Regions from separate parts of the Kribbella sp. NPDC048915 genome, predicted to be linked through region 1. Evidence: riboswitches for the same ligand, from Rfam matches in the RefSeq annotation. Region 1 holds a riboswitch; the other holds the start of a gene.

The links. A riboswitch is a leader RNA that binds a small molecule or an ion and turns the genes downstream of it on or off. The one in region 1 is predicted to bind ZMP and ZTP.
Region 2: another riboswitch for ZMP and ZTP. It lies ahead of AB0B82_RS03315 (glycine hydroxymethyltransferase); the one in region 1 lies ahead of AB0B82_RS10805 (tetrahydrofolate dehydrogenase/cyclohydrolase catalytic domain-containing protein).

What each region holds. Positions count from the first base shown of each region.
Region 1 covers NZ_JBEZFT010000014.1:86,475-90,879, reverse strand. The annotation lists gene prcA (proteasome subunit alpha) at 1-595, shown strand, start outside; gene AB0B82_RS10815 (NUDIX hydrolase) at 592-1,248, shown strand; gene AB0B82_RS10810 (hypothetical protein) at 1,277-2,095, shown strand; ZMP/ZTP riboswitch at 2,072-2,156, shown strand; gene AB0B82_RS10805 (tetrahydrofolate dehydrogenase/cyclohydrolase catalytic domain-containing protein) at 2,179-3,039, shown strand; gene aroH (chorismate mutase) at 3,070-3,438, shown strand; gene AB0B82_RS10795 (prephenate dehydrogenase) at 3,449-4,405, shown strand, end outside.
Region 2 covers NZ_JBEZFT010000004.1:4,070-8,474, forward strand. The annotation lists gene AB0B82_RS03305 (YhjD/YihY/BrkB family envelope integrity protein) at 1-400, opposite strand, end outside; gene AB0B82_RS03310 (acyl-CoA dehydrogenase family protein) at 464-2,086, shown strand; ZMP/ZTP riboswitch at 2,085-2,166, shown strand; gene AB0B82_RS03315 (glycine hydroxymethyltransferase) at 2,196-3,644, shown strand; gene AB0B82_RS03320 (amidase) at 3,756-4,405, opposite strand, start outside.

The DNA of each region.
Region 1 (4,405 bases):
CTCCTACGACCGCCGCGACGTCACCGGCCGGGCGCTGGCCAACGCGTACGCCCAGACCCTCGGCGCGATCTTCTCCTCCGGCGGCGAGAAGCCGCTCGAGGTCGAGATCCTGGTCGCCGAGATCGGCGCCACCGCCGAGGACGACCAGATCTACCGGCTCACGTACGACGGCTCGATCGCCGACGTCCGTGGGTACGCCGTGATGGGCGGCCCGGCCGACCAGGTCGCGGACTACGTCGGCGAGCACTACCGCGAAGGCATCTCGCTGGCCGGTGCGCTCCGGCTCGCGGTCGACGCGCTCGCCCACGACGGCTCCGAGGTCCGCGAGCTCACCCCGGACCAGCTCGAGGTCGCCGTCCTGGACCGGACCCGTACTCAGGTGCGCAAGTTCAAGCGGATCTCCGAGCAGACGCTGGAGCGGATCCTGAGTGAGTCCCGCCCGGCCGAGCCGGCCACGGAGTCGAAGGACGAGCCGGAGGCCACGGGCGACGCGGGTGCTGCCGAGGCCGCGACCGACGCGGCGCCGACCGCGCCGCCGGCGGACGACGCCCCGGTGGCGCCGCCGGAGGACCCTGAGGACGACCGTCCGCTGTGACCGACCGAGCCGAACACTCAGCCGCCGCCGACCGGGCGGCGGCTGAGTCGCTTCCGGGCGAGTCCCTGACAGGGCAGCCATCGGCCGGGGAGTTGCGGGTCGGGGATCCGGAGCCGTGGGAGCTGGTGGGTGAGGAACAGGGATTTCACCGGTTTCTGACGGTGAACCTGCGCCGCTACCGAATGCCGGACGGCCGGATCGTCGACTGGGACGTGCTGGGCCCGAAGTCCGATGCCGGGATCACGGCCGGGGTGACCGTGCTGCCGCTCACCCCCGAGGGCCGCATCGTCACCGTGCGGATGTTCCGCGCCGGGCCGGACCGGGTGGTCACCAACCTGCCCGGCGGCTACGTCGAGCCCGGCGAGGACCCGGCGCTGGCGGGAGCCCGGGAGCTCGAGGAGGAGACCGGCTACACCTGCGAATCGCTCGACCTCGTCGGCTGGCAGTGGTCCGGCGCCTCCTCGACGTACCGCAAGTACGTCGCGATCGCCCGCGGCTGCCGCCCTGACGGCAAGCAGAGCCTCGACGACACCGAGGACTGCGTCGCCGTCGAGCTGACCGTGGATGCGTTCCGTCGCGAGCTGCGTACCCCCGGTGCAATGACCGGCAGCGACGCGGCGTACCTGGCGCTCGACCACGCCGGCCTGCTCTGAACCCCCGCGCTGAATCCCTGCTCTGATCATGGCCAAAGGCAACCAGACGATCAACGTCCGGACCTGGTCGAAGACCGTTCCCGCGTACGGCCTGCGGTTGCGTGATCTCGACCTGTACGTCGTGAAGAACCACGACGAGCTGGTGCGCGCCCTCGGATTCGAGCGCGTTGCCGGCCGGCCCAGCCGGCTGCGGTGGGCGCTGTCCATGGTGTTCGTCTTCGCATTGATCGGCGGCGTCTCGACCGTCGGCGGCCCGATCTTCACCACCCACGGCGGCCGCACCACGCCGATCGGTACGGCGGATCCGCTCGACAACGACCTCGGCGTACCGCTGACGTCGTGGTGCTTCGTCGTGGTGCTGATCGGCGTACTGATGATCGCCGGCCGCTGGCTCCGGACGGATCGCCACCGCGACGGGTTGGAGCTCGGCTATCTGGCGGCGACGGTCGCGTTCGGGGCGCTCGCCGTCGGGCAGTTGGTGAGTGAGCGAGGGGTCGGCGCGTTCGACGTACCCGCGCTTCCGGTGTGGGCAGCCGCCGTGCTCGCCGCGTTCGTCCTTGCGGCCGTGCTCTTGTTCTCGCGCGGGCGGCGGGTCCCGGTGCCCAACGATTTCCGGCGCCTCGGACCGCCGGACCCGCAGCGGGTGATCCGACTGACGGCGGAGCTGGAGCCCCGGCAGCGGGCGAAGCTGCTCGACGAGCGTCGCCGGGCGATCGCGCGCCTGCGGGAGCGCGGTCTGGTCGACGCGGCCGAGGCGACACAGCTCGCGGAGCTGCCGCTGGGTGCATCGACGACGATCGCGCCGGACGGCCCCGGTATCCTGGCTGCGGACCGCGACTGGCGCTGAGGTGGACGACCACCGGGGAACGGTCTGCCGATCGGCTACGCCGCGCGCCTGGGCACCTCGTCGACGCCCGGAGGACTGCGCGGATGACCGCTGAACTGATGATCGGGACCGATCTCGCTGCCGAGATGGTCGCTGCCACCGCTGACCGAGCACGCCTGCTGCACGAGCAGTACGGCGTCCAGCCGTGTCTGGCGACCGTGCTGGTCGGTGCCGACCCGGCCTCGGCGACGTACGTACGGATGAAGCAGAACCGCTCGAAGAAGGCCGGGATCGCGTCACGCAGCGTGGTCCTCCCGGCCGAGACCACGACCGCGGAACTGGTCGCGGAGCTCACCGAGCTGTCCACGGATCCGGCCGTGCACGGGATCCTGCTGCAGCATCCGGTGCCCGCGCAGATCGACGAGCGGGCCGCGTTCGAGGCGATCGACCCGACCAAGGACGTCGACGGTGTGACCATGCGCTCGTTCGCGGCGATGGCCTTCGGCGATCCCGGCTTCCGGTCCGCGACGCCGGGCGGCATCATGCGGCTGCTGGCGGCGTACGACGTACCGCTCGAAGGAGCGCACGCGGTGGTGATCGGCCGTAGCCCGATCCTCGGCAAGCCGGCCGGGATGTTGCTGCTGGCATCGAATGCGACGGTCACCTACGCGCACTCGCGGACCCGGGACCTGTCGGAGCTGGTGCGGACCGCGGACGTCGTGATCGCGGCGGTCGGCAAACCGAACTTCGTCCGCGGCGACTGGCTGAAGCCGGGTGCGGTGGTCGTCGACGCCGGCTACAACGAGGGCAACGTCGGCGACGTGCACTTCGCCGAGGCGGCCGAGGTGGCCCGGCTGATCACGCCGGTGCCGGGCGGTGTCGGGCCGATGACGATCGCGCTGCTGCTGGAGCAGACGGTGGACGCTGCTGAGACGGTTGTCCACTCTTTGACTACATTGGCCTAGGGTTGGGCTGAGGCCAACAAGGAGGAGAACGTGGCGGTACGGGCGATCCGGGGGGCGACCCAGCTGGACGTGGACGAGCGCGAGCATCTGCTCGAGCGCACCGCGGAGCTGGTGAAGGCCGTCCTCGAGGCGAACGATCTCGAGAACGACGACCTGATCAGCATCCTGTTCACCGTCACGCCTGACCTGCGCTCGGAGTTTCCGGCCGTCGCGGGCCGCCAGATCGGTCTGACCGACGTACCGCTGATCTGCATGCAGGAGATCCCGGTGCCGCATGCGTTGCCGCGCTGCGTCCGGCTGATGGTGCACACCGAGACGGATCGGGCGCGGGACAAGATCCAGCACGTCTACCTGCACGGCGCGGTCGCGCTCCGTCCTGATCTGACCGGCGCCCAGTGAGGCCCGCGCGGTGACCGAGTTGCGTGGTCCGGTGCGGATCGTCGGCACCGGGCTGATCGGGACCTCGATCGGGCTCGCGCTGGCGCGGCTCGGCGTGGTCGTGGAGCTCGTCGACGGCAACGCCGAGAACGCGTTGATGGCCGAGCGGATCGGGGCCGGTTCGCGGCACGTCGACATCGAGCCGCAGCTCGTCGTGGTCGCCGTACCGCCCGACCACGTCGGCGCTGTCGTCGCGGAGCAACTGCGAGACACCCAGGCGATCGTGACCGACGCGGCGAGCGTGAAGTCGAAGCCGCTGACGGATGCCCGTGGGCTGATCGAGGACGTGAGCCGGTACGTCGGCAGTCACCCGATGGCAGGCTCCGAACGCAACGGTCCGCTGGCCGCCCGTGCCGACCTCTTCGACGGCGCCACCTGGGCGATCACGCCGCACCCGACCAGTCGTCCGGAAGCGGTCGACCTGGTCCGGCGGCTCGCCGAGGCGTGCGGCGCGCGCACGGTCCAGCTGTCGGTGGAGGACCACGACCTGGGCGTGGCCCGGGTTTCACACCTTCCGCATCTGATGTCGGCGCTGGCCGCCGGCACGCTCGCGGACGCGCCCGACTCGCATCTCGAACTCTCCGGGCAGGGCGTCCGCGACGTCACCCGGATCGCGGCCGGCGACCCGCGACTGTGGACGCAGATCGTGTCCGCGAACTCGGCCGCGCTGACCGGCCTGCTGGAACAGATCCGCGGCGAACTCGACCGGCTGCTGGTTGCCCTAGGCAAGGAAGAGGCGGGCGACGAGCTGACCGCGATCCTCGGCCAGGGGGTGTCCGGTGCGGTGCGCGTCCCGGGCAAGCACGGCACGCCGCACATCGACCTGGTCACCGTCCTGGTCACGATCCCCGACCGGCCGGGTCAGCTGGCCCGGCTGTTCGCCGACGCGGCCGAGTCCGGCGCCAACGTCGAGGACCTGCGGATCGAC
Region 2 (4,405 bases), on a different contig from region 1:
TCCCGTACATGATCGTGATCGTGTCGACGAAGACGTTCAGCGCGCGGCTGCCGGACCACAGCGCGAGCACGAAACCGATCGAGATGACGTCCGGGCGGCCGCCGTTCAGCACCTGGTTCAGGGTCGGCACGATCACGCTCTGGACCGAGTCGTCGGTCAGCGCGCGGGCCGCGAGCTGGGCGATCTGCTCCTTGATCTCGTTGATCGTCTCGACCTCGAACCATTTGCTCGCGATGTAACCGAGCGAGCCGGCCAGACCGAAGATCAGCGGCGGCAGCGAGAGGATCGCGAAGAACGCTCCCTCGGCCGCGAGTCCGGTGACCCGGTAGCGCAGACAGACGCCGACGGTCTGCGTGAGCAGCTTCCAGGTCGTCGAGGGGACCTTGCGAACCCACGCCAACGAGAGGGATCTCCCACCAGCGGGTCCTGCCCCAGAACGTGCCATACCGCTTACCGTACTGACATGGCGGACCCATTCGCGGTAACGAATCAGGCTCCCCCACTGCGGGGCGTGAACTTCTTCACCCAGGACCAGGCTCTCGGTGACGCTCTGCAGCCGTACGCCGAGCTGGCCGGCGATCCCGTACTGCGCCGGATCGGCGAGCTCGCCGGGTCCGAGGAGGCTCTCGCGCAGGCCCTGCCCGCGAACCAGAATCCCCCCGTCCTACGCACCCACGACCGCTACGGGAACCGGATCGACGAGGTCGAGTTCCACCCGTCGTGGCACTGGTTGATGGAGCGGACCGTCGGGTTCGGGCTCCAGGCCGCGCCGTGGACCAGCGATGCGCCCGCGCCGCACCTCCGCCGGGCGGCCGGGTTCTACCTGTGGTCGCAGGTCGAGCCGGGACACGGCTGCCCGATCTCGATGACGTACGCCGCGGTGCCCGCGCTCAAGGCGGACGAGCGGCTCGCGAAGGAGTGGGTCCCGCAGCTGGCGTCGACGCAATACGACGTACGACGCCTGCCCGCCGCGGCGAAGAACGGCGTGCTTGCCGGGATGGGGATGACCGAGAAGCAGGGCGGTTCCGACGTACGGGCGAACGCAACGACGGCCACCCCGGTCGGTGACGTGTACCAGCTGCACGGTCACAAGTGGTTCTGTTCGGCCCCGCAGGTAGATGTCTTCCTCGTCCTCGCCCAGGCGCCTGATGGGCTCAGCTGTTTCGTCGTACCGCGGGTTCTTGCCGACGGCAACCGGAACCCGTTCGCCCTGCAACGGTTGAAGGACAAGCTCGGGAACCGATCGAACGCGTCGTCGGAGGTCGAGTTCCACGGGACGATCGGCTATCGCCTCGGCGACGAGGGCGCCGGGATCCGCACGATCATCGAGATGGTCGCGGCGACGCGTTTGGACTGCGTCCTCGGCTCGTCGGCCCTGCAGCGCCGCGCCCTGGTCGAGGCGATCTGGCACACCCGGCACCGGTCCGCGTTCGGCGGCCTGCTCGCCGACAAGCCCGCGATGCAGAACGTGCTGGCAGACCTCGCGATCGAGAGCGAGGCGGCCACGGCGCTGGGCATGCGGCTCGCGGCCGCCGTCGACGCCGCGGTCGGCGGTGCCGAGCGGGAGGCCGCGTTCCGGCGGATCGCACTGCCGCTGGCGAAGTTCTGGGTCTGCAAGCGGACGCCGTTCATGGTCGCCGAGGCGCTCGAGTGCCTCGGCGGCAACGGGTACGTCGAGGAGTCCGGGCTACCGCTGCTGTACCGCGAATCGCCGCTGAACTCGATCTGGGAAGGGTCTGGGAACGTCAACGCGCTCGACGTACTGCGCGCGCTGCGCCGCCCGGAGTCCCTCGAGGCGTGGCTGCTCGAAGTCGGCTCCGTCCAAGGCGCGGATGCGCGGCTCGACGCGGCGGTCAACGACGTACTGCAAGCGCTTGCTGACATCGAGAACGCGGACGCCGGCGCCCGTCGGCTGGCCGCGCGGATGGCCCTGTGCCTGCAGGCTTCGCTGCTGATCCGGCACTCGACACCCGCCGTCGCGGACGCGTTCGTGGCGTCCCGGCTGGCCGGTGACTCGGCCGGCGTCTTCGGGACGTTGCCGCGGACGACACCCTTCGGTCAGATCCTCGACCGCACGATAGGGTGAGCGTCGTCGCGACTGGCGCGCTGAGGTGGAGAACCACCGGGGAGCGAAACCCGTCGGCACCGTGCGCCTGGGTGCCTTCGACCCACTGCAAACCGCAGGAGAGACAACGATGACTCAACCCTTCGACGCTGCCGCCGCGTCGGCCGCGTACAACAACGCGCTGCAGGTGATCGCGTCCGTGGAGCCGACGATCGCCGGTGCGATCAAGGCCGAGCTGGCCGACCAGCGGTCCTCGCTGAAGCTGATCGCCAGCGAGAACTACGCCTCCCCCGCCACCTTGCTGACGATGGGCAACTGGCTGTCGGACAAGTACGCCGAGGGCACCATCGGGCACCGCTTCTACGCGGGCTGCCAGAACATCGACACCGTCGAGCAGGCCGCCGCCGACCACGCGAAGGCGCTGTTCGACGCCCCGCACGCCTACGTCCAGCCGCACTCCGGCATCGATGCGAACCTGGTCGCCTTCTGGGCGATCCTGGCCCAGCGGATCGAGTCCCCGGCACTCGCCGAGGCCGGGGCCAAGCACGTCAACGACCTCACCGAGGAGGACTGGACCAAGCTCCGCAAGGCGCTCGGCGACCAGCGGATGCTCGGCATGTCGCTGGACGCCGGTGGTCACCTCACCCACGGCTTCCGGCCGAACATCTCCGGCAAGATGTTCAACCAGCACTCCTACGGCACTGACCCGGAGACCGGCCTGCTCGACTACGACGAGGTGGCCCGGGTCGCGCGCGAGTTCAAGCCGCTGATCCTGATCGCCGGCTACTCGGCGTACCCGCGCAAGATCAACTTCGCGACCATGCGCGAGATCGCCGACGAGGTCGGCGCGACGCTGATGGTCGACATGGCGCACTTCGCCGGCCTGGTCGCGGGCAAGGTCTTCACCGGCGACTTCGACCCGGTGCCACACGCGCACGTCACCACGACCACGACCCACAAGTCGCTGCGCGGCCCGCGCGGCGGCATGGTGCTCTGCCAGCCGGAGTACGCCGACGCGGTCGACCGCGGCTGCCCGATGGTCCTGGGCGGCCCGCTCAGCCAGACGATGGCCGCGAAGGCCGTGGCGCTGGCGGAGGCGCGGCAGCCGTCGTTCCAGCAGTACGCGCAGAACGTTGCCGACAACGCGGTCGCGCTGGCCGACGGCCTGATGAAGCGGGGCGTCAAGCTCGTCACGGACGGCACCGAGAACCACCTGGTCCTGCTCGACGTCTCGTCGTACGGCATCACCGGCCGGCAGGCCGAGTCGGCGCTGCTCGACGCGGGCATCGTCACCAACCGCAACGCGGTACCGCGCGACCCGAACGGCGCCTGGTACACCTCCGGCGTCCGGATCGGTACCCCGGCGCTGACCACCCGTGGTTTCGGGGCCGACGAGTTCGACCGGGTCGCGGAGCTGATCGTGGACGTGCTGTCCTCGACCACGCCGACCACGACCTCGGCCGGCGCGCCGTCGAAGGCGAAGTACGTGCTCGCCGACGGCGTCGCGGACAAGACCAAGGCCGCCTCGGCCGAGCTGCTCGACAACTTCCCGCTGTACCCGGGCCTCGAGCTCAACTGATTGCGTGCCCGTTCGACAGGATGTGTCCGGGCTCCGGCCTTGATCGCCGCGCGCGCCGCGCGCGCGGCACCTGGGCAGAGCGGACACCTCCTGTCGGAAGGACCCATGCGCTCAGGCGCGGACGGGTGGCAGCGGCAGCCGAGCCTGGAGCAGGCGCGCCATTGAGAGGGCGGTGGCGTCGGCGTGGTGCGGCGCGACAACCTGGATTCCCACCGGCAGCCCGTCCGCCAGCCCGGCCGGCACACTCACGGCCGGGTGGCCGGTCACGTTGAAGACCCAGCACGGATCGCCGGTGACAATGGTTTCCTCGTGCTGGTCGTAGCCGTGGGCAACGGTCAGCGTGGTCGGCGTGACCAGGACATCGATCTCGGCGAACAGGTCAGCCAAAGCGGTGTTGTTGTGGTCCCTGATCTCGCGGGCCCTGGTGGCCGCGGCGGCGTCCACCTCCCGCCCGTTGTCCAGCGCTGACAGGACCGGCCAGGCTTCGTCGGTCGGTGCGAGCTCCAGTGGTAGGTCGATCAGGTCGACGTCGGCCAGCGCCAGGCGCTCACGCAGTACGCGATCGACAGCGGGATCGGGCGGACAGGTGCCGAGCGTCGGAAAGTAGGCGATCCGCGGTCGGTCAATGCCTTCCTCGACCGGGACCGGCCAGTGCGGCAGCGCGGACGGGTCGAGGCGATGCGGACCGCTGGCGATGCTGGTGGCGAGGATGACGTCGTCCAGGTCTGCCCCGACGACACCGGCCGTGGTCAGCCCGCCGA